2 regions of the Amycolatopsis sp. NPDC051102 genome follow, and region 1 is predicted to be linked to the other one. Evidence: riboswitches for the same ligand, from Rfam matches in the RefSeq annotation. Region 1 holds a riboswitch; the other holds the start of a gene.
What was found. Region 1 has a riboswitch for glycine ahead of gcvP (aminomethyl-transferring glycine dehydrogenase). Riboswitches for the same ligand answer to the same signal wherever they lie in the genome.
Positions count from the first base shown of each region.

Region 1 (15,011 bases):
GCTGTGGGAGACCATCCTCGCGGCGATCAAGCTCGGCGCGGTGATCATCCCGGCGTCGACGCTGCTGGGCCCGGCCGACCTGACCGACCGCGTCGAGCGCGGCGCGGCCAAGCACGTCGTGGTCCGCTCGGTGGACGCGCCGAAGTTCGACGGCGTCGAGGGTGCCTACACGCGGATCGCGGTGGGAGAGCCGGTCGAGGGCTGGCACGCCTACTCGGCGGCGTTCGCCGAGTCGCCGGAGTTCACCCCGGACGGCCCGACGAAGGCCACCGACCCGCTGCTGCTCTACTTCACCTCCGGCACGACGGCGAAGCCGAAGCTGGTGCAGCACACGCACGTCTCCTACCCCGTGGGGCACCTGTCCACGATGTACTGGATCGGGCTGGAGCCCGGCGACGTCCACCTGAACATCTCCTCGCCCGGCTGGGCGAAGCACGCGTGGAGCAACTTCTTCGCGCCGTGGAACGCCGAAGCGACGGTGTTCCTCTACAACTACAGCCGGTTCGACGCGAGCGCGCTGATGGCCCAGATGGACCGGTGCGGCGTCACCAGCTTCTGCGCCCCGCCGACGGTCTGGCGGATGCTCATCCAGGCCGACCTGACGGCCCTGAAGACGCCGCCGCGCAAGGTCGTCGGCGCGGGGGAGCCGCTCAACCCCGAGGTGATCGACCAGGTCGAGAAGGCGTGGGGCGTCACCATCCGCGACGGCTTCGGCCAGACCGAAAGCAGCGTCCAGATCGCGAACACGCCGGGCCAGGACGTCGTGCCGGGGTCGATGGGCCGCCCGCTGCCCGGCTTCGTGGTGGCGCTGGTCGACCCGGTCAGCGGCGAGCGCGCGACGGAAGGCGAGATCTGCCTGGACCTCGCGCACCGCCCGGTGGGCCTGATGACCGGCTACGCGGACGACGACGAGCGGACGTCGGCGGCGTTCGCCGGCGGCTTCTACCACACGGGTGACGTCGGATCGATCGACGAACGCGGCTACATCACCTACGTCGGGCGCACGGACGACGTGTTCAAGGCGTCGGACTACCGGATCTCGCCGTTCGAGCTGGAGAGCGTCCTGATCGAGCACGAGGCGGTGGCGGAGGCGGCGGTGGTGCCGGCCCCCGACCCGATCCGGCTCGCGGTGCCCAAGGCGTACGTCGTGCTGGCGGCCGGCTTCGAACCGGACGCCGCGACCGCGCGGTCGATCCTGGCCCACTGCCGCGAGCACCTGGCGCCGTACAAGCGGATCCGGCGCCTGGAGTTCGCGGAGCTGCCGAAGACGATCTCGGGCAAGATCCGGCGCGTCGAGCTGCGCGGCCGCGAGAACGACCCGAAGCGCGGCGAAGGGACCGAGTACCGCGAAGAGGACTTCCCGGACCTCAAGTCCTGACGGACGTCAGCCGCGGATGCCTTCGACCTGCCGCCCGTCCTCCGTCGAGCACGCGGTCACCGGGTCGTTCGCGCCGCTGCCGCACGTCCACTCGTCGAGCACGATCGGGCCCGGGCCGTCGGCGTCGTTCGCCTCGGCCGGGGTCAGCTTCGCGAAATAGTCCTTCAGCAGCTTGCTCGCCGCGGCGCAGTCGACCTTCCCGTGCGCGACGACCGCCGTCTTCGCGCCGCCCGCGCCGGCGACGTCGCCGCACGGGACGCCGGGCGCCGTCGAGGCGGCCGCCGCGGCCGCGGCGGGCACGGGCGCGCCGGAGGAGGAGGGCGTGGCGGGCGCCGGGGCGCCGCCGCAGCCGGCGAGGGCGGCGGTCGCGGCGACGAGCAGCAGGGGGTACGCGAGAGTCTTCATGGGCCCTTCAGGAGCGGACGGGACGGGATCTCACTCGGACGGCACGACGGCGGCGAACACCGTCTGCTCACCCTTGGTGCAGGTGGTGCCGCCCTGCGCGGCCGGCGGCCCGGAGGCGCACAGCCAGCCGTCGACGGTCTCGTTCACCGCGTCGTTCGAGCCGGCGCCCTGGCGCCCGGCGATCTTGCGGTGGAAGTCGCCGACGAGCTTCGTCGCGGCGGCGCAGGTGACCCCGGCGGAGCCGCTGTCGAACACGTAGAGTGTCAGCCCGCTGGCGGCGGTCACCGTCCCGCAGGACCCCGGCACCGACGGCGGCGGCCCGGACGGCTTGGAGGCCGGAGCGGGCGTGGCCGAGCCGTCCGTGGCGGCGGGCGCGGGCGGCGGGGTGCCGGCCGGCGTCGTCGCGGCGGCGGGGGAGGTCGAGGCGGGCGCGGCCGGGGGCGCCTGCGCGGCCGGGGCGCCGGAGCAGGCCGCGAGCACGGGCAGGGCGAGGCAGGCCACGAGCCACGTCTTCGTGGTGGTCGGGTGGGGCACCGCGATCCTCCTCCCCGGCTGGCTGGCCCGGTCATTCTGGCCCATCCGGGCCGGGGCCCCGCGGATCGACGCGCCCACGGGTGTGCCGGAGATTACTCCAGCGGGGTGGCGCCCCGGTCCGGTGGCCACCGAATTGGTGTCCACAATGGACAATTAACATTCCGTTCACGCTCCGAAACCTCCCGCTGCGATCAAGAATCGATCGGTCTAATTCCGGCCGTGACCGTTAACAACCCGGCTCCGGTCGCCGAAGATCTTGGTGGAGGCCAGCGAGCTTCCCGTCCCCGAAACCCGTCCCGGAAACCGTGAGAGCGATGAACGCCGACGCTGTGACCAGCACCGAAGACCCGTCCAGTCCGCCGACCGTCCCGAGCACCGTGGTCTGGTGCTGCGGCCGCCCGTACGTCCTCGAGGGCCGCGCCGGCCGAGCCCGCTGGATGGGCACCGACTTCCGCGGCCGCCCCGAGTCGCTGACCAGCGCGGAGCTGCAGCGCCGCGGCTGGAGCCACCGCCGGGCGAGCTGAGACCGGCCGGGGCGTGTGGGGTGAGGCCGGGCCGGGGGGTTGGTGGGCGGATGCCGCCGCCAGGCCCGGCCACCCGCCCCGGCTGCGGCAGGCGCAAGCGGGGCGGACGTCCGGCCCTCTGCACGAGTGCACGGCCGCTCCGGCGGCGCGGCCGCAGAGCGGGCCGCGCCGACCCCGGCCCACCCCACCCGGCCCCGGCTGCGGCAGGCGCCGGCGGCCCGGCCCCGCAGCAGAAGTGCATGACCGCTCCGGCGGCGCGGTCGCAGAGCCGGCCCCACCTGGCTGCGGCAGGCGCCGACGGCCTGGCCCCGCAGCAGAAGCGCATGGCCGCTCCGGCGGCGCGGTCGCAAAGGCGGCCGCGCCGGTCCGGCCCGGCAGGCGGGATGCCCGTCACCCTCCGCCACCGAGCCCGGCCACCCGCACCGCCCCGCGACCGGCCCCGTCCCCGGCACCGCACCACCGGGCGCCCCGGCGCCTCTCCGCTGTTTAATGGCCCGGTGAGCACAGCCGCCCCCGAACCCGCCGCTCCGGCGGACGCCGCCGAGCCTTCCCTGCTGCGGCAGGCGCTCAACGTCCCCAACATGCTGTCCCTGCTGCGGCTGGCCGGTGTGCCGGTGTTCCTCTGGCTGCTGCTCGGCCCGGAGGAAGACGGCTGGGCGCTCGCGCTGCTCGTGTTCAGCGCCCTGACCGACTGGCTCGACGGCAAGCTCGCCCGCTGGCTCAACCAGATGTCACGGCTCGGGCAGCTGCTCGACCCCGCCGCCGACCGGCTCTACATCCTCGCCACCCTGATCGCCTTCCTCGTGCGCGGCATCATCCCGTGGTGGGTCGTGGTCCCGCTCGTGCTGCGGGAGGCCGTGCTCGGCGTCTGCGTCTTGACGCTGCGCCGCCGCGGGTTCGCGCCGCCCGAAGTCACCTACATCGGCAAGGGCGCCACCTTCGTCCTGATGTACGCCTTCCCGTTCCTGCTGCTCGCGCAGGGTGGCTCGGACGTCGCCGCGGTCGCTCGGCCGATCGGGTACGCCTTCACGATCTGGGGTGCCGTCCTCTACGTCTGGTCCGGTGTGCTGTACGTCGTGCAGGCGCGCAACGCCCTGCGGGGTGTGAAGCACGACTGAGCGCGACGCTTCCGCCGGGGCGTGGCGGGCGGCTGGGCCGTGTGGGTGTAAGACTTCGCGCAGCATGTTTCGCCAGTGAGGGCATGAAAGGGGACCGGCGGTGTCCGCTCCTGAAGAGCTTCGCTACACCGAGGACCACGAGTGGGTCGCCACCCGCGAGGAGACGCTCGTCCGCGTCGGCATCACCGAGTACGCGCAGGACCAGCTCGGCGACGTCGTGTTCGTCGACCTGCCCGAGGTCGGCAGGCAGGTGAGCGCGGGCGACGTCTTCGGCGAGGTCGAGTCGACCAAGAGCGTCTCCGAGCTGTTCGCGCCGGTCGACGGGGAGGTCGTCGCGGTCAACGACGCCGTCGCCGACTCGCCCGAGCTGATCAACAGCGACCCCTACGGCGAGGGTTGGCTGATCGAGATCCGGCTCGACGACCCGGCCGGCCTCGAAGCCCTGCTCGAAGCCGAGGCGTACGACGCGCTGACCAAGGGCTGACGCCCGCTCCGCCGGTTCGGGGAGCCGGGGCTCGGAGAATCGATCAGGCACGGTACGTTGGCAGCTACACGTTCTTGAGTACTAGGCATCACAGCATGTGTGGAGGAGAGCTCAGGTGAGCACGAACGACGGGCCCGGCGGCGTTCCCCCGGAGCAGTCTCCGGAGCGGACCTCTGTCTTCCGGGCCGACTTCCTGGCCGAAGCCGAAGGCCACGAGTCCGCCCCGGCCCCGGAGGCCCCGGTCCAGGGTGTCGACGCCCTGCCCCCGGGTTCGGCCCTGCTGGTCGTGAAGCGCGGGCCGAACGCGGGGTCGCGGTTCCTGCTCGACCGCGACACCACCAGCGCCGGGCGGCACCCGGACAGCGACATCTTCCTCGACGACGTCACGGTCTCCCGCCGGCACGCCGAATTCCGGCGTGAGGGCGGCGAGTTCGTCGTCATCGACGTCGGCAGCCTCAACGGCACCTACGTCAACCGCGAGCCGGTCGACCAGGCCGTGCTCGCCGGCGGCGACGAGGTGCAGATCGGGAAGTTCCGCCTGGTCTTCCTGACCGGCCCGGGGCACGGGGGCCAGGGGGCGCAGTGACGGCGGCCGGACGGCCACAACGTGACGGGTTGAGCATCGGGGCCGTTCTCGCGCAGCTGCGCGGCGACTTCCCCGATGTCACCATCTCCAAGATCCGGTTCCTCGAAGCCGAAGGCCTGGTCACCCCGGGCCGGACGGCTTCGGGATACCGGCAGTTCGCCGCGGCGGACGTGGAGCGTCTCAGGTTCGTCCTGGCCGCCCAGCGGGACCACTACCTCCCGTTGAAGGTCATCAAGGAACAGCTGGACGCGGCGGACTCCGGCAACGGGCCCGCCGCGGCCCTGCCCCGCCCGCCGCGCCGGCTGGTGCCCATCGACGCACCGGCGGAGAACGTCGGCCTGCCCGTGGCGGAGGACTTCGCCACCGGCAAGGAGCTGCGCCTGACCCAGGAGGAACTCCTGGAGCAGGCGGGCATCGACGCGGGCGCGCTGGCCGAGCTGCAGCAGTACGGCCTGGTCCGGCCCGGCCCCGCCGGGTTCTTCGACCCGGACGCGGTGCTGGTCGCGCGGACGGTGAAGGCGATGACCGAATTCGGGATCGAACCGAGACACCTGCGCGCCTTCCGCGCCGCGGCCGACCGCGAGGTCGGGCTGCTGGAGCAGATCGTGACGCCGGTGTACCGGCATCGTGACCCGGAGGCCAAGTCCCGGGCCGACGAGGTGGTGCGGGAGCTCGCGGCGCTGTCCGTGACCCTGCACACGCTGCTCGTCAAGGCCGGAATCCGTGGCGTCTCCGGGTGTTGATCGATAACGGGGCAGTGAGATCCTCTTTGCGGTCCCATGTCAATGACTGAATGTTCGGCACCGCATGCCGTACCGTGAAGGCACGGGTTTGCGGCAGGCGAACCGAGAGAGTCCGGACAGCGAGCACAGCGCACGGATGACGGGTAGCGTCGACAGTGGCGGCGCGGAACCGTTTCGGCGCTGCAGCCCGTGTGCACGAGAGGGAGGCGAAGCCCGATGAGCGAAATGCGCGTCGTCGGTGTGCGGGTCGAGCTGCCCGCGAATCAGCCGATCTTGTTGCTGCGGGAGACCGAGGGTGAACGGTACCTGCCGATCTGGATCGGCTCGGTCGAAGCCACCGCCATCGCCTTGGAGCAGCAGGGGGTCCGGCCGGCCCGCCCGCTCACGCATGACCTGCTGAAAGAGGTCATCGGAGCACTCGGCCGGGAACTCGAGCAGGTCGTCATCACCGACCTCAAGGAAGGCACGTTCTTCGCGGAACTCGTCTTCGACGGCGACATCCGGGTGTCCGCCCGGCCGAGCGACTCGGTCGCGCTGGCCCTGCGGATCGGGGTCCCCATCCACGCCGTGGACTCGGTGCTGGAGGAAGCGGGCCTGATCATCCCGGACGAGCAGGAAGACGAAGTCGAGAAGTTCCGCGAGTTCCTCGACTCGGTTTCCCCGGAAGACTTCCGCGGAGCGGATACCTGAGAACTTGCCTTGACGTGGACGTCAACGTCTAGCGTCGGGGGCATGCGGATCGGAGAACTTGCGCAGCGCACGGGTACCACCACCCGTGCGCTGCGGTTTTACGAGGACCAAGGCCTCCTCGCGGCCCGGCGCTCGGCGAACGGCTACCGCGAGTACGACGAGGACGACCTCCAGCTCGTCAAGGAGATCCAGACCCTCCAGACGGTCGGCCTGACCCTGGAGGAGACACGCCCGTTCGTCGAGTGCCTGCGCAGCGGCCACGAGACCGGCGACTCCTGCGCGAGCTCCATCGAGGTCTACCGGCGCAAGCTCGAAGAAGCCGATGCGCTCCTCGCCCGCCTGGGCGGCATCCGCGGCGAGCTGGCCGCGAAACTCGCCGGCGCGCTGGCCCGGCAGGCGCCCGATCCGTGTGTCGTGCCCGATTCCCCGCGCCCCTGAAGGAGCCCTGCCGTGTCCGAAGTCCTCGAAGTCACCGACAGCACGTTCGCCGAGGTCCTCGGCAGTGACGTCCCCGTGCTGGTCGAGTTCTGGGCCACCTGGTGCGGCCCCTGCCGGATGGTCGGCCCGGTGCTGGCGCAGCTGGCCGCCGAGCGGGACGGCGAGCTCGCCGTCCGCAAGATCAACGCCGACGAGAACCCGGAGACCACCCGCTCCTACCAGGTCATGTCCCTGCCGACGATGATCCTCTTCCGCGGCGGCGAGCCGGTCGAGACGATCGTCGGCGCGTTCCCGAAGGCCCGCATCGAAGAGCGGCTCGACCGGGCCCTCACGGCGCCGTCGCTTTGACGAACGTGTCCGCCACCTCGCGCCCGTACGTTTCGAGATCCAGCGAAGGGTCGGCCGCGTAGGCTGCGGCGACGCCGTCGATGGCCTGCGCGATCGACATCGCCATCACCTCGGGCGTGAAGGTGCCGAACACGCCCTCGGCCTGGCCCTGCTTGAGCTGGCGGGCCAGTCCGTGCACGCGCAGGTCGTCGACCAGCACCTTCGTCATCACCCAGCCGTCGGCGTCGTCGGCGTTCGCGGCCAGCTCCGTCAGCGCCCGGACGCACTCCGGGTACGCCCGCAGGAACGCGATCGACGTCTCGATGTGCGCCCGCAGGTAGCCGGGCCGGTCGGCCGGGTCGAGGCCGCCGCCGGTGCGTTCGGTGAGGAACTGGTGCTTGGTCTCGACGACCGTGCTGAGCACGGCCTGCATCAGGCCGGCCTTGTTCGTGAAGTGGTACGAGATGAGCCGGGTGCTGCTGAGCCCGGCCCGCTCCTTGATCTTGGCGAACGTCGTCCGGCGGTAGCCGAGATCGGTGAGGACGCCGATGGTCGCGCCGATGATCTGCGCCCGGCGCGCGGCTTCGGTGACGGTGAGCCCCAGATCCGCCATCAGGGCGGTGTTTACCTGCATGAGTAAAAAGTTACTCAGCTGAGTAAATTCCGTCAAGGAGTTTGAACCACGCCGTAGGGGGTACGGCGAACGGCTCAAACGCTCATCCGACCGTTGAGCGTTGCCGCGCGTCGCGTTGACCGGTGTTCTCCTGGCGCTTACCTTCGAAGAAGAGAAATCGCCACGGTGTGATTCACGGTCTGGGGCCGGACCGTGGCGGTTGATCTCCGGCGGGTCCCGCTCCTGGGACTCCTCCGGCTGTCATTCGCCGGCCGCCAGGTCGGGCGAGGGGAGGCTTGCGTGGTCGAGGCTGGTTCCGAGAAGCAGCCTGTCGAGGTCGCGACTGGTGAGCAGGGGGAACTGTTCCCCGACAACTCGCTGCCCGACGAGCTGGTGGGCTACCGGGGTCCGGCGGCGTGCCAGATCGCCGGCATCACCTACCGGCAGCTCGACTACTGGGCCCGGACCAAACTGGTCGCGCCCAGCATCCGCACCGCGCACGGCTCCGGCTCGCAGCGGCTGTACTCGTTCAAGGACATCCTGGTCCTCAAGGTCGTCAAGCGGCTGCTGGACACCGGCGTCTCCCTCCAGAACATCCGGGTGGCGGTCGACCACCTGCGCGTCCGCGGCGTCCGCGACCTGGCCCGGGTGACGCTGTTCTCCGACGGCACGACGGTGTACGAGTGCACCTCGCCGGAAGAGATCGTCGACCTCCTCCAGGGCGGCCAGGGCGTCTTCGGCATCGCGGTCAGCGGCGCGATGCAGGAGATCAGCGGCACCATCCACGAGTTCCCGGCCGAACGCGCCGACGGCGGCATCGTCGAGACCCACGAACCCGACGAACTCACCCAGCGCCGCAACGCCCGCAAGACCGGTTGATCACCACCGCAGCGGGCAGAGTAAGGTTCACCGTGCGGTCGACGAATCCGCGCGGGAGAGTCCGAGCCACACCTTGAGCTCGGCGCCGAAGGAGCAATTCCTCCCCGGGAACCTCTCAGGCACCCTGGACCGCGCGGACGAGACGCCTCTGGAAAGCGGGTCGTCAGGACACACCCTGATGGCCCCGCCGACGGTGCAAGCCCGGCTCAACCTGCGGGCGAAACTCTCAGGCGCCCCTCGGGGTCAGACAGAGCGGGGAGGGTTCCTCCGGGTTCGCGCGAGCCTGCTCCGGGCTTGGAGCCCGTCTGCTCGCGGAAAGCGCTCGCTTGAGCCCTTCGCCGTGTCCTCTGGGGGTGCAACCCCCAGACCCCGCCCGGGGGCTCCGCCCCCGGACCCCCGGCGTGGTCGCCTCCCGCTCGTCCGTCCGTTCTAGAGTCGGTTGAGTAAAGCTCGCTGTCCCCAGGAGGCCATCGTGGATCCGTCACTCGCCTCCCTGGAACAGGGCATTCCCTTCGCCGACCGGCACATCGGGCCCGGTCCCGAAGACCTTCGGCACATCCTCGACGTCATCGGCGTCGCCTCCCTCGACGAACTCGCCGAACGGGCCGTCCCGGAGTCGCTTCGCCGCTCCGCGCAGCCGCTCGAGCTGCCGGCCGCCGCCTCCGAAGCGCAGGCCCTCGCCGAACTGCGGGCGCTTGCCGCGCGGAACCGGCCCATGGCGCAGATGATCGGGCTCGGTTACCACGACACCGTCACCCCGCCCGTCATCCGGCGCAACGTGCTCGAGAACCCGGCCTGGTACACCGCCTACACGCCGTACCAGCCCGAAATCTCCCAAGGACGCCTGGAAGCGCTGCTCAACTTCCAGACCATGATCGCCGACCTGACCGCGCTGCCCGTCGCCAACGCCTCCCTGCTCGACGAGGCCACCGCGGCCGCCGAGGCGATGACCCTCGTGCGCCGGGCCGGGAAGACCACGTCCACCCGGTTCGTCGTCGATGCCGACACCCTGCCGCAGACCCTCGCCGTGCTGCGCACCCGGGCCGAACCGCTGGGGATCGAGCTCGTCGTCGAGGACCTTTCCCAAGGGCTGACCGGGCTCGGGCTCGGCGGGGACTTCTTCGGCATCCTGCTGTCCTACCCGGGCGCGTCCGGTGCCGTCCGCGAGCTCGACCTCACCATCGGCGAGGCGAAGAAGCACGGGGCCGCCGTGATCGTCGCCGCCGACCCGCTCGCCCTCACCCTGCTGCGGCCGCCGGGGGAGCTCGGGGCCGACGTCGCCGTCGGGTCGACGCAGCGGTTCGGCGTCCCGCTCGGCTTCGGCGGCCCGCACGCCGCCTACCTCGCCGTCCGGCGCGGCCTGGAACGGCAGCTGCCCGGGCGGCTGGTCGGCGTCTCCCGGGACGCCGACGGCAACCCGGCCCTCCGCCTCGCCCTGCAGACGCGCGAGCAGCACATCCGCCGCGAGAAGGCGACGTCGAACATCTGCACCGCCCAGGTCCTGCTCGCGGTGATGGCGTCGATGTACGCGGTGTACCACGGGCCCGACGGGCTGCGCCGGATCGCGCTGCGGACCCACCGGATGGCCACCGTGCTCGCCGCCGGCCTCGCCGAAGGCGGCATCGACGTCGGGCACGGCGAGTTCTTCGACACCGTCACCGCGGCCGTGCCCGGCCGGGCCGCCGCGGTCGTCGCGGCGGCACGCGACCTCGGCGTGAATCTCCGGCACGTCGACGACGACCACGTCGGCGCCGCCTGCGACGAGACCACGACCCGCGAACGGCTTTCGCTGGTGTGGAAGGCGTTCGGCGTCTCGGTATCCGATGTGGACGGACTCGACGCGGACACCGCGGACGCGCTCCCGGCCCCGCTGCGGCGCACCAGCGAGTTCCTGACGCACCCGGTGTTCCACGCGCACCGGTCGGAAACCGCGATGCTGCGGTACCTGCGGGCGCTGGCCGACAAGGACGTCGCCCTCGACCGCAGCATGATCCCGCTCGGCTCCTGCACGATGAAACTGAACGCCACCGCCGAGATGGAACCGGTGACCTGGCCCGAATTCGCCGGGCTGCACCCCTTCGCGCCCGCCGGGGACGCCGCCGGCCTGCTGGACGTCGTGGCCGATCTCGGCACCTGGCTCGCGCGGATCACCGGCTACGACGCGGTTTCCCTGCAGCCCAACGCCGGCAGCCAGGGCGAGTTCGCGGGCCTGCTCGCCATCCGCGCCTACCACCGCGCCCGCGGCGAGCACGCCCGGGACGTCTGCCTCATCCCGGCCAGCGCCCACGGCACCAACGCGGCCAGCGCCGTGATGGCGGGCATGCGGGTGGTCGTCGTCCGGTGCGACGACGACGGCAACATCGACCTCGCGCACCTGAAGTCCACTGTGGACGAGCACCGGGCGGACCTCGCGGCCGTCATGCTGACCTACCCGTCGACGCACGGCGTCTACGAGGACACCGTCGGCGAGGTGTGCGCGGCGGTGCACGACGCGGGCGGCCAGGTCTACGTCGACGGCGCCAACCTCAACGCGCTGATCGGCGTCGCCCAGTACGGCCGGTTCGGCGCCGACGTCTCGCACCTCAACCTGCACAAGACGTTCTGCATCCCGCACGGGGGCGGCGGGCCCGGCGTCGGCCCCATCGGCGTCCGCGCGCACCTCGCGCCGTTCCTGCCGAACCACCCGCTGCAGCCGGCGGCCGGCCCCGCCACCGGCGTCGGCCCGGTCAGCGCGGCGCCGTGGGGCAGCGCGTCGATCCTGCCGATCTCGTGGGCCTACGTCCGGATGATGGGCGCCGAGGGCCTCCGCCGGGCGACGCTCGTCGCGGTGGCCAACGCCAACTACGTCGCCCGCCGCCTGGCCGGCCACTACCCGGTGCTGTACGCCGGCCGGGAAGGCCTGGTGGCGCACGAATGCATCCTCGACCTCCGGCCGCTGACGAAGGCCACCGGCGTCACCGTGGACGACGTCGCGAAGCGGCTGGCGGACTACGGGCTGCACGCGCCGACGATGTCCTTCCCCGTCGCCGGGACGCTGATGGTGGAGCCGACGGAGAGCGAGGACCTCGCCGAGCTCGACCGCTTCTGCGCCGCGATGATCGCGATCCGCGGCGAGATCGGCAAGGTCGCGACGGGGGAGTGGCCCCTCGAGGAGTCGCCGCTGCGGCAGGCACCGCACACCGCGCGGTGCGTCACCGGCGAATGGCGCCGGCCGTACAGCCGCGAGACGGCGGTGTTCCCCGCGGGACCGGGCGCGCCGAAGATCTGGCCGCCGGTCCGGCGCATCGACGGCGCGGCCGGCGACCGGAACCTCGTCTGCTCCTGCCCGCCCCCGGAGGCCTTCGCGACCGGTCACAGGAACGGCGGGTAGGTTGACGCCCATGGTGAGTGGGCACGCTCCTGATCGGACGTCCGTGGTCGTGACCGGCGGCAGCGGCTTCATCGGCCGGGCCGTCGTCCGCGCCCTCCGGGACCGGGGCGTGCCGGTCACCGTCGTCGACCGGGTCCCGTTCCCCGAAGACCTCGACGGCGTGCGCGTCGTCGGCGGGGACCTGCGCGAGGCGGCCGTCCGCGAGGAAGCCGTGACACGCGAGACGGCCGGAATCGTGCACCTGGCCGCGCTGACGTCGGTGCTGAAGTCGGTCGAGCTGCCCGAGGACACCTTCGCCGACAACGTCCTCGTCACCCAGGAACTCCTGGAACTGGCGCGCCGGCGGGAGGTGCCGAAGTTCCTGCTCGCTTCGACCAACGCCGTGATCGGCAACGTCGGCTCCGCGACCATCACCCCGGACCTGCCGCTGCGCCCGCTGACGCCCTACGGCGCGACGAAGGCGGCGTGCGAGATGCTGCTGTCGGGGTACGCCGGGGCGTACGGCCTGACGACGTGTGCGTTGCGGTTCACCAACGTCTACGGCCCGGGAATGTCCCACAAGGACAGTTTCGTGCCGCGGATGATGCGGGCCGCGCTGACCGGCAGCGGGGTCAAGGTCTACGGCGACGGCCGCCAGCGCCGCGACCTCGTGCACGTCGACGACGTCGTCCGCGCGGTCCTGCTGGCCCTCGACAGCGGCTACACCGGCCGGGCGATCGTCGGCGCCGGGCGCTCGGTGTCCGTGCTGGAGATGGTCGAAGCCGTGCGCGAAGTGACCGGCGCCGAGCTGCCGGTCGAGCACGTCGAAGCCCCGGCCGGGGAGATGCCCGCGGTGGTCGTCGACGTTTCGGCCAGCGCGGAGACCATCGGCTACCGGCCGGAGGTGTCGCTGACCGACGGCCTGGCGACGGCGTGGAAGTACTTCTCCGGCCTCGCCACGCCGTGACACCGTTTTTCCGGCGCCACTGGCCGCTCCTCCTGCTCCTCGTCCCGGCGATCACGCTCCGGGTATTGACCTGGCTGGCCTACCGGCCCGCGCTGCTGTTCATCGATTCCTTCCGCTACATCGACAACCTGCACGCCTTGCGCGCCGACCAGCTCGACCCGATCGGCTACGACCTCGTGCTGCGGCCGCTGCTCGCCGTCGGCGGCCTGGCCTGGGTCGCGGCGGTGCAGCACGTCGGTGGCGTGCTGATCGCGATCGGCGTCTACGGGCTGGTCCTGCGGCTGGGCGGGCGCCCGTGGGTGGCCGCGCTCGCCGCGGCGCCGGTGCTGCTCGACGCGTACCAGCTGCAGATCGAGCAGAACATCATGTCCGAGGTGACGTTCGAGGCCGTCCTCCTCGGGCTGCTGTGGCTGCTGCTCGGCTGGGGCACCCCGGGCTGGAAACGCGCCGGCGCCGCCGGCCTGCTGCTGGGGTTCGGCGTGCTGACGCGGCTGGTCGGCATCTCACTGGCGCTGCCGCTGCTGGTGTTCCTGGTCGTCGCCGGGGGAGCCTGGCGGCACTGGGCGGGCTGGCGCCGGGCCGGCGTCGGCCTCCTGGGCCTGCTCGTCGTGCTCCTGCCGTATTCGGCGCGCGTGCACGCCGAGACCGGGAAGTGGGGACTGACCGGGCCGTCCGGGAACATGCTCTACGGCCGGACCGCCGCCGTCGCCGACTGCGCCAACCTCCACCTGGCCCCGGAGCTGCAGGTGTTCTGCCCGGCCGAGCCCCGCGAAACGCGCCTGGTGGACAACTACACCCACGCCGACCTCGACCCGAACTGGCCGGGTCCGCTGCCCCCGGGCGCGGACAAGGCGGCGCTGGCCCACCAGTTCGCGATCGCCGTCCTGAAGGCCCAGCCCGGTGACGTCGCCGACGCGGTCCTGACCGACTTCGGCAAGAGCTTCGCCTGGACGCGCGAACAGGACCCGACGGACGTCCCGCTGAACCGGTGGCAGTTCCAGCTCAGCTACCCGCAGTGGGCCGACCAGCCCCTGATCGACCTGGTCACGCTGCAGAACGACGGCGTCGTCGCGCACGTCGACCAGCCACTGGCGAAGATCCTTCGCGACTACCAGCTCGGCGGCGGCTACGTGTCCGGCGCGGTGCTCGGCATCGGCGCGCTGCTGGGCCTGCTGACGGTGGTCCGGCGCAAGAAGCCGCTCGACCGGGCCCGGGCGGGGGCGCTGCTGGCGGCGTCGAGCGGGCTCGTGCTGCTCTTCGCCTCGGCGGTGTTCCAGTTCTCCTGGCGTTACCAGATCCCGGCGCTGGTGCTGCTGCCGCTGGCCGGAGCGCTCGGCTTCACGACGTTGACGTCCGCGAGCCGGAAGCGCCTCGCCGCCTTCCCCGACGACGTCGACCAGGGCGCGCTCGACGACTTCCGTGGCCGCCACCCGGCACTGGAACTGGCGCCGCTGACCGTCGTCATCGCCGCCTACAACGAAGCCGGCGGCATCGGCGAAGTCCTCGAAAAGATGCCGGACGAATGCCTCGGGATGCCGGTGGACGTCCTGGTCGTCGTCGACGGCGGCACCGACGACACGGCCGCGATCGCCCAGGCGCACGGCGCGTACGTCTGCGTCGCGCCCCGCAACCGCGGCCAGGGTGCCGCGCTGCGGCTGGGCTACCACCTCGCGGCCGAGGCCGGCGCCGAATACGTCGTGACGACCGACGCCGACGGCCAGTACGACAACAGCGAGCTCGAAGCGCTCGTCCGCCCGGTCGTCGAGGGCACCGCCGACTTCGTCACCGGGTCCCGGCGGCTCGGGCACGAAGAGGCCGACAGCCGCGTCCGGTGGCTCGGCGTGCGGGTCTTCGCGGTCCTGGCGTCGGTGCTGACGGCCCGGCGGATCACCGACACGTCGTTCGGGTTCCGCGCGATGCGGGCGGAGCTGGCCTGCGCGGTCCCGCTCAACGAGCCGCAGTACCAGTCGTCGGAG
Region 1 is NZ_JBFBBT010000001.1:1,191,075-1,206,085, forward strand. It holds gene AB0M93_RS04935 (AMP-binding protein) at 1-1,378, shown strand, start outside; gene AB0M93_RS04940 (hypothetical protein) at 1,385-1,783, opposite strand; gene AB0M93_RS04945 (hypothetical protein) at 1,814-2,317, opposite strand; gene AB0M93_RS04950 (hypothetical protein) at 2,632-2,841, shown strand; gene AB0M93_RS04955 (CDP-alcohol phosphatidyltransferase family protein) at 3,339-3,959, shown strand; gene gcvH (glycine cleavage system protein GcvH) at 4,060-4,443, shown strand; gene garA (glycogen accumulation regulator GarA) at 4,559-5,029, shown strand; gene AB0M93_RS04970 (MerR family transcriptional regulator) at 5,026-5,772, shown strand; gene AB0M93_RS04975 (bifunctional nuclease family protein) at 5,989-6,462, shown strand; gene AB0M93_RS04980 (MerR family transcriptional regulator) at 6,505-6,900, shown strand; gene trxA (thioredoxin) at 6,913-7,248, shown strand; gene AB0M93_RS04990 (TetR/AcrR family transcriptional regulator) at 7,229-7,840, opposite strand; gene AB0M93_RS04995 (MerR family transcriptional regulator) at 8,141-8,719, shown strand; glycine riboswitch at 8,762-8,861, shown strand; gene gcvP (aminomethyl-transferring glycine dehydrogenase) at 9,192-12,089, shown strand; gene AB0M93_RS05005 (NAD-dependent epimerase/dehydratase family protein) at 12,100-13,035, shown strand; gene AB0M93_RS05010 (glycosyltransferase family 2 protein) at 13,032-15,011, shown strand, end outside.

Region 2 (15,011 bases), on a different contig from region 1:
CACGACAGCCGCCGCGCCCAGCCTGGCGAAACCGCGGATCGCGTTGTGGGGCTTGGTGTTCTGCGCGCTGGCGCTCGCGTTCCTGGCGTTCGGGGCCGCCGTGACCCTCAGTCCCGGCACGTTCGCCGGCCTGCTGCTGTTCGCGCCGGTGTTCCTCGTCAGCCTGATCCTGCTGCTGCGCGGCGGGATCGAGCCGGTGCTGGCGCTGCCGGAGGTGGGCTGGGTGCGGAGCGTGCTGGCCAAGGGACGTGAGCAGGAGGACGCCGGCAAGTTCCTGCGCTACGCGCGTTCGCTCAAGCCGGCGTGGTGGGTGTTCTGCGCCGTCGTGCTCGTCTCGTTCGGGCTGCTGCTCATGCTGCGGCACCGGAGCGCCGTGCTGCTGCTGCCGTTCCTGATCGTCGCGGCCGTGGGGGCCCTGTGGGCGGGCCCGCGGGTGCGCACCGACCGGCGGCTGCTGTGGCTGGCGGTGCCGATCTCGGCGTTCGTCATCGGCGGCGCGCTCGGCGGATTCGGCGCGGCGATCGACCTGTTCGCCCGCGGGAGTTCCTCGGCGCCGTCGTACTACTACCCGTCTTCGTCCGACAACTACGGCAACGACCAGCTGACCTACGGCGGCCGCGAGGTCGGCAACATCTACGCCTTCGACGCCGAGGGCAAGCCGCTGACCGAGGTCTACCTCTACGACGAAGCGGGCAGGCCGCTCACGGTGACCCGCTACGGCTGCGAGCGCTCGAGCGGGAGCAGGCAGCGGATCGGCGCGGACAACCGGTTCCCGCGGCCGAAGGTCGAGCAGGGCGTCACCGACGACCAGGGCAACTTCAACGGCTACAACGGCTACCGCGGCGCCTGCCGCGAAATCGCGGGCGTGCCGTTCAGCGCGGCGATCCCGAAGGTCACGGCGCCGTCGCCCACGACCACCACGCCGCCGGCCACGCCGACACCGACACCGGCCACGCCGACGCCGACACCGGCCACGCCGACGCCGACGCCGGCCACGCCGACGCCGACCAGGTAGGGGAGCAGGGGCGGTCGGGGCCGCTCCTGGTGCGGCGAAGGCCGCCTCCGGGACTTCCCGGGGGCGGCCTTCGAACTATCCGCGGGTCAGTGGCCGAAGGCGCTGCGGGCCGCGAGGTCCGCCAGCAGTGCGCGGCCCTTCTCGGCGTTGCGGGGCTGCGACAGGACGTCGTAGCGGCGGGCCACCAGCTGGCTCTGGGAGACGAACCCGCGCTTGTTCCGGTTCACCGCGTAGCCCAGTGCGCCGAAGAGCAGGTTGAAGCCGAGCCCGGCGACCAGGCCGATGACGATCGGGACGAGGCCGGCGCCCGGGTTGAGCAGGCTGAGCATCAGGCCGAGGAACAGGCCGAACAGCGCACCGGACGTCGCCGCGCTGCCGAGGACCTTGCCCCACGACATCCGGCCCGCGATCCGCTCGACGAGCATCGGCTCCACGCCCACGATCGTGACGTCGGTGACGGGGAAGTCGGTGCCCGCGAGGTGGTCGACCGCGCGCTGTGCCTGCTCGTAGGACTCGTACGAACCGATCGGCCAGCCGGTGGGCAGGGTCGGCAGCTGGGGCCGGGCCTGCTGCTGTCCGATCGTGCTCTGCTGCGTGAATGCTGTGGTCATCGATCTCACCTCTCTTGCCCCGTTCAACGTGCGGGGGCCCCGGTTTCCTCCCGCGCGCGCGGATTCACAGACTCTTCTCAGCCGGGCAAGCCGGACAATCCGGCCGCCACCCTAAAGGTTCAAAAAGATACCTTTTCTCGGGTTGACCGCGTCCGGCTCACCGGGTAGGAAGGACCGGCAAAGGATTCATACCAAACCTTTGGGGCGACGGATGGCACGCAGGCGAGGCATGCTCACGCTCGACGAACTCCGGGCGCGCGTGGACGCGGGCACGATCGACACGGTGCTCGTCGCGCTCACCGACATGCAGGGCAGGCTGCAGGGCAAGCGCTGCTCGGCCGAGTACTTCCTGGACGAGGTCGTCGGCCACGCCACCGAAGCCTGCAACTACCTGCTCGCCGTCGACGTCGACATGAACACCGTCGAGGGCTACGCGCTCTCCTCCTGGGACAGCGGGTACGGCGACTTCGTGCTCCGCCCCGACCTCGAGACGCTGCGGGAGATCCCGTGGCACGAGGGCACCGCGCTGGTCCTCGCCGACGTCGAGCGCGTGCAGGGCGGCCCGGTCTCGGTGTCGCCGCGCCAGATCCTGCGCCGCCAGCTCGAGCGCCTCGCCGAGCGCGGGCTCACCGCCCACGTCGGCACCGAGCTGGAGTTCATCGTCTTCGACGACACCTACGAGGCCGCCTGGGACAAGCGCTACCACGGCCTCAAGCCCGCCAACCAGTACAACGTCGACTACTCGATGCTCGGCACCGCGCGGCTGGAGCCGCTGCTGCGCCGGATCCGCAACGACATGGCCGGCGCCGGGCTCTACCCGGAGTCCGCCAAGGGCGAGTGCAACCCCGGCCAGCAGGAGATCGCCTTCCGCTACACCGACGCCCTGAGCACGTGCGACAACCACAGCGTCTACAAGAACGGCGCCAAGGAGATCGCCGCGCAGGAGGGCAAGAGCCTCACCTTCATGGCGAAGTACAACGAGCGCGAAGGCAACTCCTGCCACATCCACATCAGCCTGCGCTCGACCGAGGGCCGGGCCGTCCTGGCCGGTGACGGCGAGCACGGCTTCTCGCGGCTGATGGAGCAGTTCCTCGCCGGCCAGCTCGCCGGGCTGCACGAGCTCACCTACTTCTTCGCCCCGAACATCAACTCCTACAAGCGGTTCGTGCCCGGCAGCTTCGCGCCGACCGCGATCGCGTGGGGCACCGACAACCGCACGTGCGCGCTGCGGGTCGTCGGGCACGGCGAGTCGCTGCGCGTGGAGAACCGGGTGCCGGGCGGGGACGTCAACCCCTACCTCGCCGTCGCCGCGCTGATCGCCGCCGGCCTGCACGGCATCGAGAACGAGCTGGAGCTGGAGGAGCCGTTCACCGGCAACGCCTACCACTCCGACCGGGACACCGTGCCGACGACGCTGCCCGAGGCCGCCGCGGCCCTGGACGGCAGCGACCTGGCGCGCGCGGCCTTCGGCGACGACGTCGTCGACCACTACCTGAACGCGGCGAAGATCGAGATCGACGCCTACAACGCCGCCGTCACCGACTGGGAGCTCGTCCGTGGCTTCGAGCGCCTCTGAACCCGTCATCGGCCTCACCAGCTACCTCGAACCCGCGAAGTTCGGGGTCTGGGAGACCGAGGCCGTCCTCCTGCACCGCTTCTACGTCGACTGCGTCGTCGCGGCGGGCGGCATCCCGGTGCTGCTGCCGCCGGTGTCCGGCGCGCACGACCGGCTCATGTCCACAGTGGACGGCCTGGTCCTCACCGGCGGCGCCGACGTCGAGCCCGGCCGCTACGGCCAGGAGCCGCACCCGTCGACCTACACCCGGCCGGAGCGGGACGCCTTCGAGTTCGGCCTGTTCGAGGCCGCGCGCCGGGCGGGCAAGCCGGTGCTCGGCGTGTGCCGCGGCCTGCAGGTGATGAGCGTCGCCCTCGGCGGCACGCTGGTCCAGCACCTGCCGGAGGCCACGCAGTCGACCGAGCACCAGCCCGCCCCGGCGACGTTCGGCCGGGGCACGGTCACCCTCGCCGAAGGCAGCCGGGCGGCGTCGATCCTCGGGCCCGAGACCAAGACCCTGTGCTACCACCACCAGGCGATCGACCGGCTCGGCGCCGGCCTGGAAGCGGTCGGCTGGGCCGCCGACGGCACGGTCGAAGCCGCCGAGGTGCCGGGGGAGTTCACGCTGGGCGTCCAGTGGCACCCCGAGCAGGACAGCGACGACGTCCGGCTGTTCGCCGCCCTCGTCGAAGCGAGCAAGGAGAGGCCATGACCACCACCTTCGACGTCCTGAACCCCGCCACCGAGGAGGTGGTGCGGGCGGTCCCGCTGACGAGCGCCGAGGAGACCGACGCGGCGATCGCCCGCGCGCACGCGGCGTTCCCGGCGTGGCGCGACGTCACCCCCGGCGACCGCGCGCGGCTGCTGCGCCGCTTCGCCGGCGCCGTCGAGGCCGACATCGAGCACCTCGCGCGGCTGGAGGTCGAGAACTCCGGGCACACCATCGGCAACGCCCGCTGGGAGGCCGGCAACGTCCGGGACGTCCTCAACTACTACTCGGCGGCCCCGGAACGCCTGCTCGGCCAGCAGATCCCGGTGCCGGGCGGGATCAACGTCACCTTCCACGAACCCCTGGGCGTGGTCGGCGTGATCGTGCCGTGGAACTTCCCGATGCCGATCGCCGGCTGGGGCTTCGCGCCCGCGCTCGCCGCCGGGAACACCGTCGTCCTCAAGCCCGCCGAGCTGACGCCGCTGACCGCGATCCGGCTGGCCGAACTGGCGCGCGAAGCGGGCATCCCCGAGGACGTCTTCCAGGTGCTGCCCGGCAAGGGATCCGTGGTCGGGCAGCGGTTCGTCGACCACCCGACCGTCCGCAAGGTCGTGTTCACCGGCTCGACCGAGGTCGGCAGGCAGATCATGGCGGGCTGCGCGGCGCAGGTGAAGCGCGTGACGCTGGAGCTGGGCGGCAAGAACGCCAACATCGTCTTCGCCGACTCCGACCTGGAGAAAGCCGCGGCGACCGCGCCCTACGGCGTCTTCGACAACGCCGGCCAGGACTGCTGCGCGCGGTCGCTGATCCTCGTGCAGGCGAGCGTGTACGACCGCTTCATGGAACTGCTGGAACCCGCGGTGCACGGCGTCGTCGTCGGCGACCCGGCCGACGAGAAGACCGAGATGGGCCCGCTGATCTCGGCCGCGCACCGGGAGAAGGTCGCCTCCTACGTGCCGGAGGACGCGCCCGTCGCGTTCCGCGGCACCGCGCCCGCCGGCCGCGGCTTCTGGTTCCCGCCGACCGTCCTCACCCCGCCCGACCTGCGGCACCCGGCCGCGGCGGAAGAGGTCTTCGGCCCGGTCGTCGCGGTCGTGCCGTTCGCGGAGGAGGCCGACGCGATCCGGATGGCCAACGCGACCGAGTACGGCCTGTCCGGGTCGATCTGGACCCGCGACGCCGGCCGCGCGTTCCGGGTCGCGCGCGGCGTCGAATCCGGCAACCTCTCGGTGAACTCGCACTCGTCGGTGCGCTACTGGACGCCGTTCGGCGGCTTCAAGCAGTCCGGCCTCGGCCGCGAGCTGGGGCCCGACGCCGCGGCGGCGTTCACCGAAACCAAGAACGTCTTTCTGAGCACGGAGGAGTAATGGTCCAGCGTTTCGAAGGCCGCGTCGCGGTCGTCACCGGCGGCGCGAGCGGCATCGGGCTCGCCTCGGCCCGGCGCCTGGCGAGCGAAGGGGCGAAGGTCGTCATCGCGGACCTCTCGCCCGTGGAGGGGAAGGCGGCCGCCGACGAGATCGGCGGCGCGTTCGTCCAGACCGACGTCACCGACGCCGAGCAGGTCGAGAACCTGTTCCACAGCACGGTCGAGCAGTTCGGCGCGGTCGACGTCGCCTTCAACAACGCCGGCATCTCGCCGCCGGAGGACGACTCCATCCTGACCACCGGCATCGAGGCGTGGGAGCGGGTCCAGCGCGTCAACCTGACGTCGGTGTACCTGTGCTGCAAGGCCGTCCTGTCGCACATGCAGCGCCAGGGCAAGGGCTCGATCGTCAACACGGCGTCGTTCGTGGCCGTGATGGGCGCGGCGACGTCGCAGATCTCCTACACCGCGTCCAAGGGCGGCGTGCTTGCGATGAGCCGCGAGCTCGGCATCCAGTTCGCGCGGGAGAACATCCGCGTCAACGCGCTGTGCCCCGGCCCGGTGAACACCCCGCTGCTGAAGGAGCTGTTCGCGAAGGACCCGGAACGCGCGGCGCGGCGCCTGGTGCACGTGCCGGTCGGCCGGTTCGCCGAGCCGGAGGAGATCGCGGCCGCGGTCGCGTTCCTGGCCAGCGACGACGCCAGCTTCATCACGGCGTCCCAGTTCCTGGTCGACGGCGGCATCTCCGGGGCGTACGTCACCCCGCTCTGACATGGTGGTGCGGTGACGGAAGAGCGGCCGGTGCCCAGCCAGGACGACGTGCTCGGGTACTTCGAAACGCTGTCGAACTGGGGGCGGTGGGGCGACGACGACGAGCTCGGCACGCTGAACCACATCACCGACGACGTCCGGCTGGCGGCGGCGCGGGCCGTGCGCCACGGCCGGGCTGTGTCGTGCGCGTGGGAGGTGGCCGTACCCGAAGAGATGGAGCGGTCGACGACGACGTGCCCGCGCTTCGCCGACATGCCGGGTGCGGAGAACATGCCGCTGCCCGGGTTCCGCAACGACCCGCACTGGGGCTACGCGAACGAGCGGCTCGGCATCCTGTTCCACGGCAACACGATCACCCACGTCGACTCGCCGTGTCACATCTTCTGGGACGGCAGGATGTACAACGGGCGGCCGCACTCGCTGGTCGACGCCGCGACGGGATCGGCGTGGGGAGCCGTCACGGCGGCGGCGAACGGGATCGTCACGCGCGGTGTCCTGCTGGACGTCGCGAAGGTCCGCGGTGTGCCGTCGCTGGAACCGGGTGACGGTGTGTTCCCCGACGACCTCGAGGAGGCCGAGCGCCGCCAGGGCGTCCGGGTGCGCTCCGGCGACGCGGTACTCCTGCGGACCGGCTACGGCCGCGTCCGGCACGAGGCCGGGGCGTCCGGCGGTGTCACGCAGGCCGGCTGGCACGCGTCCTGCCTGCCGTGGCTGCACGAGCGGGGCGTCGCGCTGATCGGCGCCGACACTCCCCAGGACGTTCAGCCGTCGGGGTACGACGACCTCGCCATGCCGGTGCACACCGTCGGCCTCGTAGCGATGGGCTTGTGGCTGCTCGACAACTGCGACCTCGAGGCGTGCGCGGCGACGGCCGCCGACCTCGGTCAGTGGGACTTCCAGCTCGCCGTCGCTCCGGTCCGCTTCGCCGGCACGTCCGGCAGCCCGGTCAACCCGATCGCCACGTTCTAACGGCGCGTCGGTTTCTTGACGCCGTAGACCTCCTTCAGGAACTTCCAGGCGGCGTTGAGCCGCTTGCGTTCCTCGGAGAGGAGCTGTTCGCGGCGGCGCAGCACGCGGACGGCGATCTCGGAGGCCAGGAAGGCCCCGGCGGCGAAGGTGAGCACGCCGACGATCAGGGTCAGGGCGATGACGGTGGTGGTCATGGTGACCAGCGTCGGAGTGCCGTGGGCGAGTTGTCCCTGCGCAAAGCTAGCGGGTTTCGTTAGCTTTGTGAGGTGACGCACTGGCGCGCCGACGAGTGGGCGGAAGCGGTCCGGGCCGGTCTCCGCTCCCGCGGGCTCTCCCTGGACGAGGCCGCGCGACGCGTCGGCGTTCCGACGTCGACGCTGCGCAGCTGGATCGAGCACCGGCACGCGCCGAAGGTGACCGTTTTCGACCACTGGGCGCAGCTGGCCGAGGTCACCGGGCTCAGCGAGGCCGAGCTGCTGCGCGTCGCCGGTGTCCTGCCCGACTCGCTCGCCGGCCCGGTGCACGTCGCGCAGGCGGCGAAGGCGCTGCGGGAGGGCATCGACCGGGCCGGGCAGTTCCTCCGGCAGGCCACCGCGCTCGTCTACTCCTCGCCCGGCACGCAGGTGGCCAACGCCATCGCCGCGTCGCCGGTCGACTGGGAGATGCGGATCCGCTCGGCCACCCGCGGCGACGAGGTCCGCGTCACCTACCACCACTACGTCGGGATCGTGCCGCCGCGGGACTTCCCCCACGACGACGCCGAGGTGCGCCGCATCATCGAGCACGACGTCCTCGGGGAGCTGTGGCGGCCGCTCGGGCTGTACTGGCGGGTCGCGGAGGTGCACGACTGGCACGAACCGCCGCGGCTGGTGATCCAGGTGCCGGAGCAGGAGGCCACGCGGCCGCCCGTGCCGACGCCGGTGGTCGCCGCGCCGCCGGTGGTCGTGCTGTCGCCGATCTGGGGCTACGGCGAGCTGCTGGCCTCGCTGGTCGCCGACGGGCTCGGGTTCGGCAACGTCGACTTCCGCTACTTCGGCCTGCCCGACGCGATGGCCGACCGGGTCCGGGTCACCGCCCGCGAGCTGGCCGGACCCGCGCCGCGGCTGGTGCACTCGGTGCCGCCGATCATGCTGCTGCACGGCCTGGCCGTGCCCGACCTGACCGGACGGCTCCCGGTCGTGGTCCGCTACGGCCCGCGCATGCGGGCCCGCGCGGCCCGGATCTACCGCGGCCCGCTGCTCGAAGCCGGGTTCGCCGACCCCGAGGAGGGTGCGCGGGCGATCGAAGAAGCGATCTCGGTCCCGCCGGGCTGCGCGTACTTCGAGGTCACCCTGGCCGACGAGGACGTCTTCGACGGCGACCGCCCCTCGCTGGACCGGCTCAACGACTCGGTGGCCTGGCACGCCGAGCAGATCGTGGAACAGGTCCTGCTCGGCGCGGGCCTGCCGCCGGTCCCGCTCGGCGGCCCGCTGAAACGCCTGGTCCTGCCCTCGGGCCGGGTCCGCCGCCCGCCGGCGCTGGCCGGGAGCGTCGTGCGTCGAGCCGCGGTCGAAGGTTGATGTGGTGTTGCCCGGGTGACGTAGACGCGCGCCCGAAGCGCCGGGTACCGTGACCGTCACAACTGCAGATCGGGCCGTAGAGCCGAGGCGGGAGAGCCCTCACGAAGTCGGTGGGGCACCGAAGGAGCAAACTCCCCGGAATCTCTCAGGTACCTGCTACCGCTTCGCGCGAGGCCACTCTGGAAAGCAGGCGCACCCGCGCCTCACCCAAGGTGAAAGCCGTGTCGCACACGGTGAAACTCTCAGGTGCCATGACAGAGGGGGAGTTCCCAGCGCACCGTTCTGTCCGGTGCCCGGCCCGAGGAGCTCCCCATCACTTCAACGCAGTTCGACGCCCGCCACATCGGCCCGTCCGAGGCCGAACGCGCGAAGATGCTGGCCGAGTGCGGCTACGGCAGCCTGGACGCCCTCGTCGGGGCCGCCGTCCCGAGCGCCATCCGCGCCACCCGTGACCTGCGGCTGCCGCCCGCCGCGTCCGAAGAAGAGGCCACCGCGGAGCTACGCGCCCTCGCCGCGCGCAACCGGCCGATGACGCAGATGATCGGCCTGGGCTACTCCGACACCGTCACCCCCGGCGTGATCCGCCGCAACGTGCTCGAGAACCCGGCCTGGTACACCGCGTACACGCCCTACCAGCCGGAAATCTCCCAGGGCCGGCTCGAAGCCCTCCTCAACTTCCAGACCATGGTCGCCGACCTGACCGGCCTGGCCACCGCGAACGCCTCGCTGCTGGACGAGTCGACCGCCGTCGCCGAAGCCGTCACGCTGATGCGCCGGGCGTCGAAGTCCAAGTCGAACAAGGTCGTCCTCGACGCCGAATGCCTGCCGCAGACCATCGCCGTCGTGCGCACCCGCGTCGAGGCCCTGGGCATCGAGGTCGAGGTCCGCGACCTGCTGACCGGCCTGCCCGAGGACTTCTTCGGCGTCGTCGTCCAGTACCCCGGCGCGTCCGGCGTGCTGCGCGGCCGCGGCTTCTACCACGCGATTTCCGAGTCGGCGAAGGCCGCGGGCGCGCTGTTCACCGTCGCCGCCGACCTCCTCGCGCTGACCCTGGTCACCGCGCCCGGCGAGCTCGGTGCCGACGTCGCCGCGGGCTCGACGCAGCGCTTCGGCGTCCCGCTCGGCTACGGCGGCCCGCACGCCGGGTACATGTCCGTCCGCGCCGGCCTCGAGCGCTCGCTGCCCGGGCGCCTGGTCGGCGTCTCGGTCGACGCCGACGGCAACTCCGCCTACCGGCTCGCGCTGCAGACGCGTGAGCAGCACATCCGCCGCGAAAAGGCGACGTCGAACATCTGCACCGCGCAGGTCCTCCCGGCCGTGCTGGCCGCGATGTACGCGGTCTACCACGGTCCGGACGGCCTGAAGAAGATCGCCCAGCGCGTCCACGGCCTCGCCGCGGGCTTCGCCGGCGCCCTGCGCAAGACCGGCGTCGAGGTCGTGCACGAGTCCTTCTTCGACACCGTCGTCGCGCACGTGCCCGGCCAGGCCGCCGAGGTCCACGCGGCCGCCCGCGCGGCCGGGATCAACCTCGGGCACGTCGACGCCGACCACGTCCGCGTCGCCTTCGACGAGGTCAGCACCCCCGCGATCGCGGCGAAGGTGCTGAGGGCGTTCGGGGTGGAAGAGGACGTCCAGGACGGTGTCGCGCTGCCGAACGGCCTGGCCCGCGAGACCGGCTTCATGGGCCACGAGGTCTTCGGCACCCACCGCTCGGAGACGGCGATGCTGCGCTACCTGCGCCGGCTGTCCGACCAGGACTACGCCCTCGACCGCGGCATGATCCCGCTCGGCTCCTGCACGATGAAGCTGAACGCCACCACCGAGATGGAGCCGATCAGCTGGCGCGAGTTCGCGGGCATCCACCCGTTCGCCCCGGCCGAGGACGCCGAGGGCTACCACGTCCTCGTCGCGCAGCTGGCCGAGTGGCTGGCCGAGGTCACCGGCTACGACAAGGTGTCGCTGCAGCCGAACGCGGGCAGCCAGGGCGAGCTCGCCGGTCTCCTCGCGATCCGCGCCTACCACCGCGCGAACGGCGACGAGGCCCGGGACGTCTGCCTGATCCCGTCGTCCGCGCACGGCACGAACGCCGCCTCCGCGGTGCTCGCCGGGATGCGCGTGGTCGTGGTGAAGTGCACCGACGAGGGCAACGTCGACCTCGCCGACCTGCGGGCCAAGGTGGACGCCCACCGGGACACGCTCGCCGCGATCATGGTCACCTACCCGTCCACGCACGGCGTGTACGAGCACGACATCGACGAGCTGGCCAAGATCGTCCACGACGGCGGCGGCCAGGTGTACGTCGACGGCGCGAACCTCAACGCCCTGCTCGGCCTGGCCAAGCCGGGCGAGTTCGGCGGCGACGTCTCGCACCTGAACCTGCACAAGACGTTCTGCATCCCGCACGGCGGTGGCGGCCCCGGCGTCGGCCCGGTCGCGGTGCGCGCCCACCTCGCGCCCTACCTGCCGAACCACCCGCTGCTGGACGCGGCCGGCCCGGAAACCGGCGTCGGCCCGATCAGCGGCGCGCCCTACGGCTCGGCCTCGATCCTGCCGATCTCCTGGGCTTACGTCCGGATGATGGGCGCGCCCGGCCTGACCGCGGCCACGAAGGTCGCCGTGCTGGCCGCGAACTACGTCGCTTCGCGGCTGGCCCCGCACTACCCGGTGCTCTACACGGGCCAGGACGGCCTGGTCGCCCACGAATGCATCCTCGATCTGCGGCAGCTCACCAAGGAGACCGGCGTGACGGTCGACGACGTCGCGAAGCGGCTCATCGACTACGGCTTCCACGCGCCGACCATGTCGTTCCCGGTCGCGGGCACGCTGATGGTCGAGCCGACCGAGTCCGAGGACCTCGGCGAGATCGACCGGTTCTGCGACGCGATGATCGCCATCCGCGCCGAGATCGACGAGGTCGCCGGCGGCAAGTGGAGTGCGGAGGAGTCGCCGCTGCGGGGCGCCCCGCACACCGCGGAGACGCTGGTCGGGGAGTGGGACAAGCCCTACAGCCGCGAGCTGGCCGTCTTCCCGGCCGGGGTGTCGCGCAAGAACAAGTACTGGCCCCCGGTGCGTCGCATCGACGGCGCCCGCGGCGACCGTAACCTCGTGTGCTCCTGCCCGCCCCTCAACGCTTACGAAGGCTGAACCCGTGTCACGAGAGACCTCCCTGCACGGAGTCCACAAGGGACTCGGTGCGCTGTTCACCGACTTCGCCGGCTGGTCCATGCCGGTCCGCTACGCCAGCGAGCTGGCCGAGCACAAGGCCGTCCGCGAGGCGGCCGGGCTGTTCGACCTCTCGCACATGGCCGAAATCCACGTCACCGGCCAGCAGGCGGCCGACGTCCTGGACTTCGCGCTGGTCGGCAACCTCACCGGGGTCAAGCCGGGCCGGGCGCGGTACACGATGATCTGCAACGCCGAGGGCGGTGTCCTCGACGACCTGGTCGTCTACCGGCTGGCCGACGAGCACTACCTGGTCGTCGCGAACGCGGGCAACGCGCAGGTCGTCGCCGACGCCCTCGCCGAGCGGGTCGCGGGCTTCGACGCGGTCGTGGACGACCGGTCCGAGACCACCGCGCTGATCGCCGTCCAGGGCCCGAAGGCCGTCGAGATCCTCGGCGCGGTCACCGACGCCGACCTGGACGCGCTGAAGTACTACGCCAGCGTCCCGGCGTCGGTGAAGGGCCACGACGTCCTGCTCGCCCGCACCGGCTACACCGGCGAGGACGGCTTCGAGCTGTTCGTCGACGCCGACGAGGCGCCCGCGTTGTGGCGCCTGCTGCTGGAGGCCGGCGAGCCGCACGGGCTGGTCCCGGCCGGCCTGGCCTGCCGCGACACGCTGCGTCTCGAAGCCGGGATGCCGCTGTACGGCAACGAACTCACCGTCGGGCAGAGCCCGTTCGAGGCCGGCCTCGGCCGCGTGGTCAAGTTCGAGAAGCCGGGCGACTTCGTCGGCCGCGCTGCCCTGGAAGAGCGGTCGAAGCAGGACGTCCCGCGCGTGCGGGTCGGTCTTCGCGGAGCCGGCCGCCGTGCTCCCCGGCACGGCTACGCGGTGCTGGCCGACGGCACCGAGATCGGCGAGGTCACCAGCGGCGCGCTGTCGCCCACGCTGGGTTACCCGATCGCCATGGCGTACGTCGATCGGGCGTACGCCGAGCCCGGCACCGAGCTCTCCGTCGACATCCGGGGCAGGATCGAGCCCGTCGAGGTCGTCGCCCTGCCCTTCTACTCCCGCGCGTAAAGGACTCCCCAGCTGTGAGCATCCCCGAGAACCTGCAGTACACGAAGGAACACGAGTGGCTGAAGGTCGAGGACGGCATCGCCACCGTCGGCATCACCGCCTTCGCCGCCGAATCGCTCGGTGACATCGTGTTCGTCCAGCTGCCGGACGCCGGCTCGGCGATCAGCGCCGGCGAGGTGTTCGGCGAGGTCGAGTCGACCAAGTCGGTCAGCGAGCTGTACGCGCCCGTCTCCGGCGAGGTCGTCGAGGTGAACGGCACCACATCGGACACCCCCGAGGTCATCAACTCCGACCCGTACACCGAAGGATGGCTCCTGAAGGTGCGGCTCACGGGCGACGTCCCGGAGCTGCTCGACGCCGCCGCGTACGCCCAGCTCACCCAGGAGAACTGATGACGACTTTCGACCAGCACCTGTCCGAAGTCGACCCCGAGGTCGCCGCGGCCGTCGCGGACGAGCTGAACCGGCAGCAGTCGACCCTGGAAATGATCGCGTCCGAGAACTTCGCCCCGGTGGGCGTGCTCGAGGCGCAGGGCTCGGTGCTGACCAACAAGTACGCCGAGGGGTACCCGGGCCGTCGCTACTACGGCGGCTGCGAGCACGTCGACGTCGTCGAGCAGCTGGCGATCGACCGCGCGAAGGCCCTCTTCGGCGCCGAGCACGCCAACGTCCAGCCGCACTCGGGCGCGCAGGCCAACGCGGCCGCGATGTTCGCCGTGCTCAAGCCGGGCGACACCATCCTCGGCCTCGACCTGGCGCACGGCGGTCACCTGACGCACGGGATGAAGATCAACTTCTCGGGCAAGCTGTACAACGTCGTCGCCTACCACGTCGACAAGGAGACCGGGATCGTCGATCTCGCCGAGATCGAGCGCCTGGCCGTCGAGCACCAGCCGAAGCTGATCATCGCCGGCTGGTCGGCGTACCCGCGTCAGCTCGACTTCGCCGAGTTCCGCCGCATCGCCGACCTCGTGGGCGCTCGCCTGATGGTCGACATGGCGCACTTCGCCGGGTTGGTCGCGGCCGGGCTGCACCCGTCGCCGGTGCCGCACGCCGACATCGTCACCACGACCACGCACAAGACCCTCGGCGGCCCGCGCGGCGGCCTGATCCTGTGCCGCGAGGAGCTGGCGAAGAAGATCAACTCGGCGGTGTTCCCCGGCCAGCAGGGCGGACCGCTCGAGCACGTCATCGCGGCCAAGGCCGTCGCGCTGAAGATCGCCGCGAGCGACGAGTTCCGCGAGCGTCAGGAGCGCACCCTCGAAGGTTCGCGGATCCTGGCCGCGCGGCTGTCGCAGGCGGACTGCGCTGACGCCGGGGTGCGGGTGCTGACCGGCGGCACCGACGTCCACCTGGTCCTGGTCGACCTGGTCCAGTCCACCCTGGACGGTCAGCAGGCCGAGGACCGGCTGCACGAGGTCGGCATCACGGTCAACCGCAACGCCGTCCCGTTCGACCCGCGCCCGCCGATGATCACCTCCGGCCTCCGGATCGGCACGCCGGCCCTGGCCACCCGCGGCTTCCAGGCCGACGACTTCGCCGAGGTCGCCGACGTCATTGCCGAAGCCCTCAAGCCGGACTTCGACGACGCCCTGCGGTCCAAGCTGCGCGACCGCGTCGAGACCCTGGCCAAGAAGCACCCGCTGTACGCGGACCTTTCGCGATGAGCGCGTCGCCCGAGGGCCGGAAGCTGTTGCGTCTCGAGGTTCGCAACAGTGAGACGCCGATCGAGAAGAAGCCGTCGTGGATCAAGACGCGGGTGCGGATGGGTCCGGAGTTCACCGAGCTCAAGGGTCTCGTGCGCCGCGAAGGTTTGCACACGGTTTGTGAAGAGGCTGGTTGTCCCAACATTTATGAGTGCTGGGAGGACCGGGAGGCGACATTCCTGATCGGTGGGGATCAGTGCACGCGCCGGTGTGACTTCTGTCAGATCGACACCGGCAAGCCCGCCGCTCTCGACCGCACCGAGCCGCGGAAGGTCGCGGAGTCGGTGCAGGCCATGGGGTTGCGGTATTCGACGGTTACCGGTGTGGCTCGTGATGACCTTCCCGACGGCGGCGCGTGGCTGTACGCCGAGACCGTGCGTCAGATTCACGCTCTCAACCCCGGTACCGGCGTGGAGTTGCTGATTCCGGACTTCAACGCGGACCCGGCCCAGTTGGCTGAGGTGTTCGGGTCGCGGCCTGAGGTGTTGGCGCACAACGTGGAGACGGTGCCGCG
Region 2 is NZ_JBFBBT010000004.1:327,661-342,671, forward strand. It holds gene AB0M93_RS15930 (hypothetical protein) at 1-1,015, shown strand, start outside; gene AB0M93_RS15935 (general stress protein) at 1,102-1,626, opposite strand; gene AB0M93_RS15940 (glutamine synthetase family protein) at 1,856-3,202, shown strand; gene AB0M93_RS15945 (gamma-glutamyl-gamma-aminobutyrate hydrolase family protein) at 3,183-3,893, shown strand; gene AB0M93_RS15950 (aldehyde dehydrogenase family protein) at 3,890-5,257, shown strand; gene AB0M93_RS15955 (3-oxoacyl-ACP reductase) at 5,257-6,024, shown strand; gene AB0M93_RS15960 (cyclase family protein) at 6,037-6,993, shown strand; gene AB0M93_RS15965 (hypothetical protein) at 6,990-7,187, opposite strand; gene AB0M93_RS15970 (helix-turn-helix transcriptional regulator) at 7,260-8,552, shown strand; glycine riboswitch at 8,722-8,820, shown strand; gene gcvP (aminomethyl-transferring glycine dehydrogenase) at 8,865-11,696, shown strand; gene gcvT (glycine cleavage system aminomethyltransferase GcvT) at 11,701-12,792, shown strand; gene gcvH (glycine cleavage system protein GcvH) at 12,807-13,184, shown strand; gene glyA (serine hydroxymethyltransferase) at 13,184-14,458, shown strand; gene lipA (lipoyl synthase) at 14,455-15,011, shown strand, end outside.
Region 2: another riboswitch for glycine. It lies ahead of gcvP (aminomethyl-transferring glycine dehydrogenase); the one in region 1 lies ahead of gcvP (aminomethyl-transferring glycine dehydrogenase).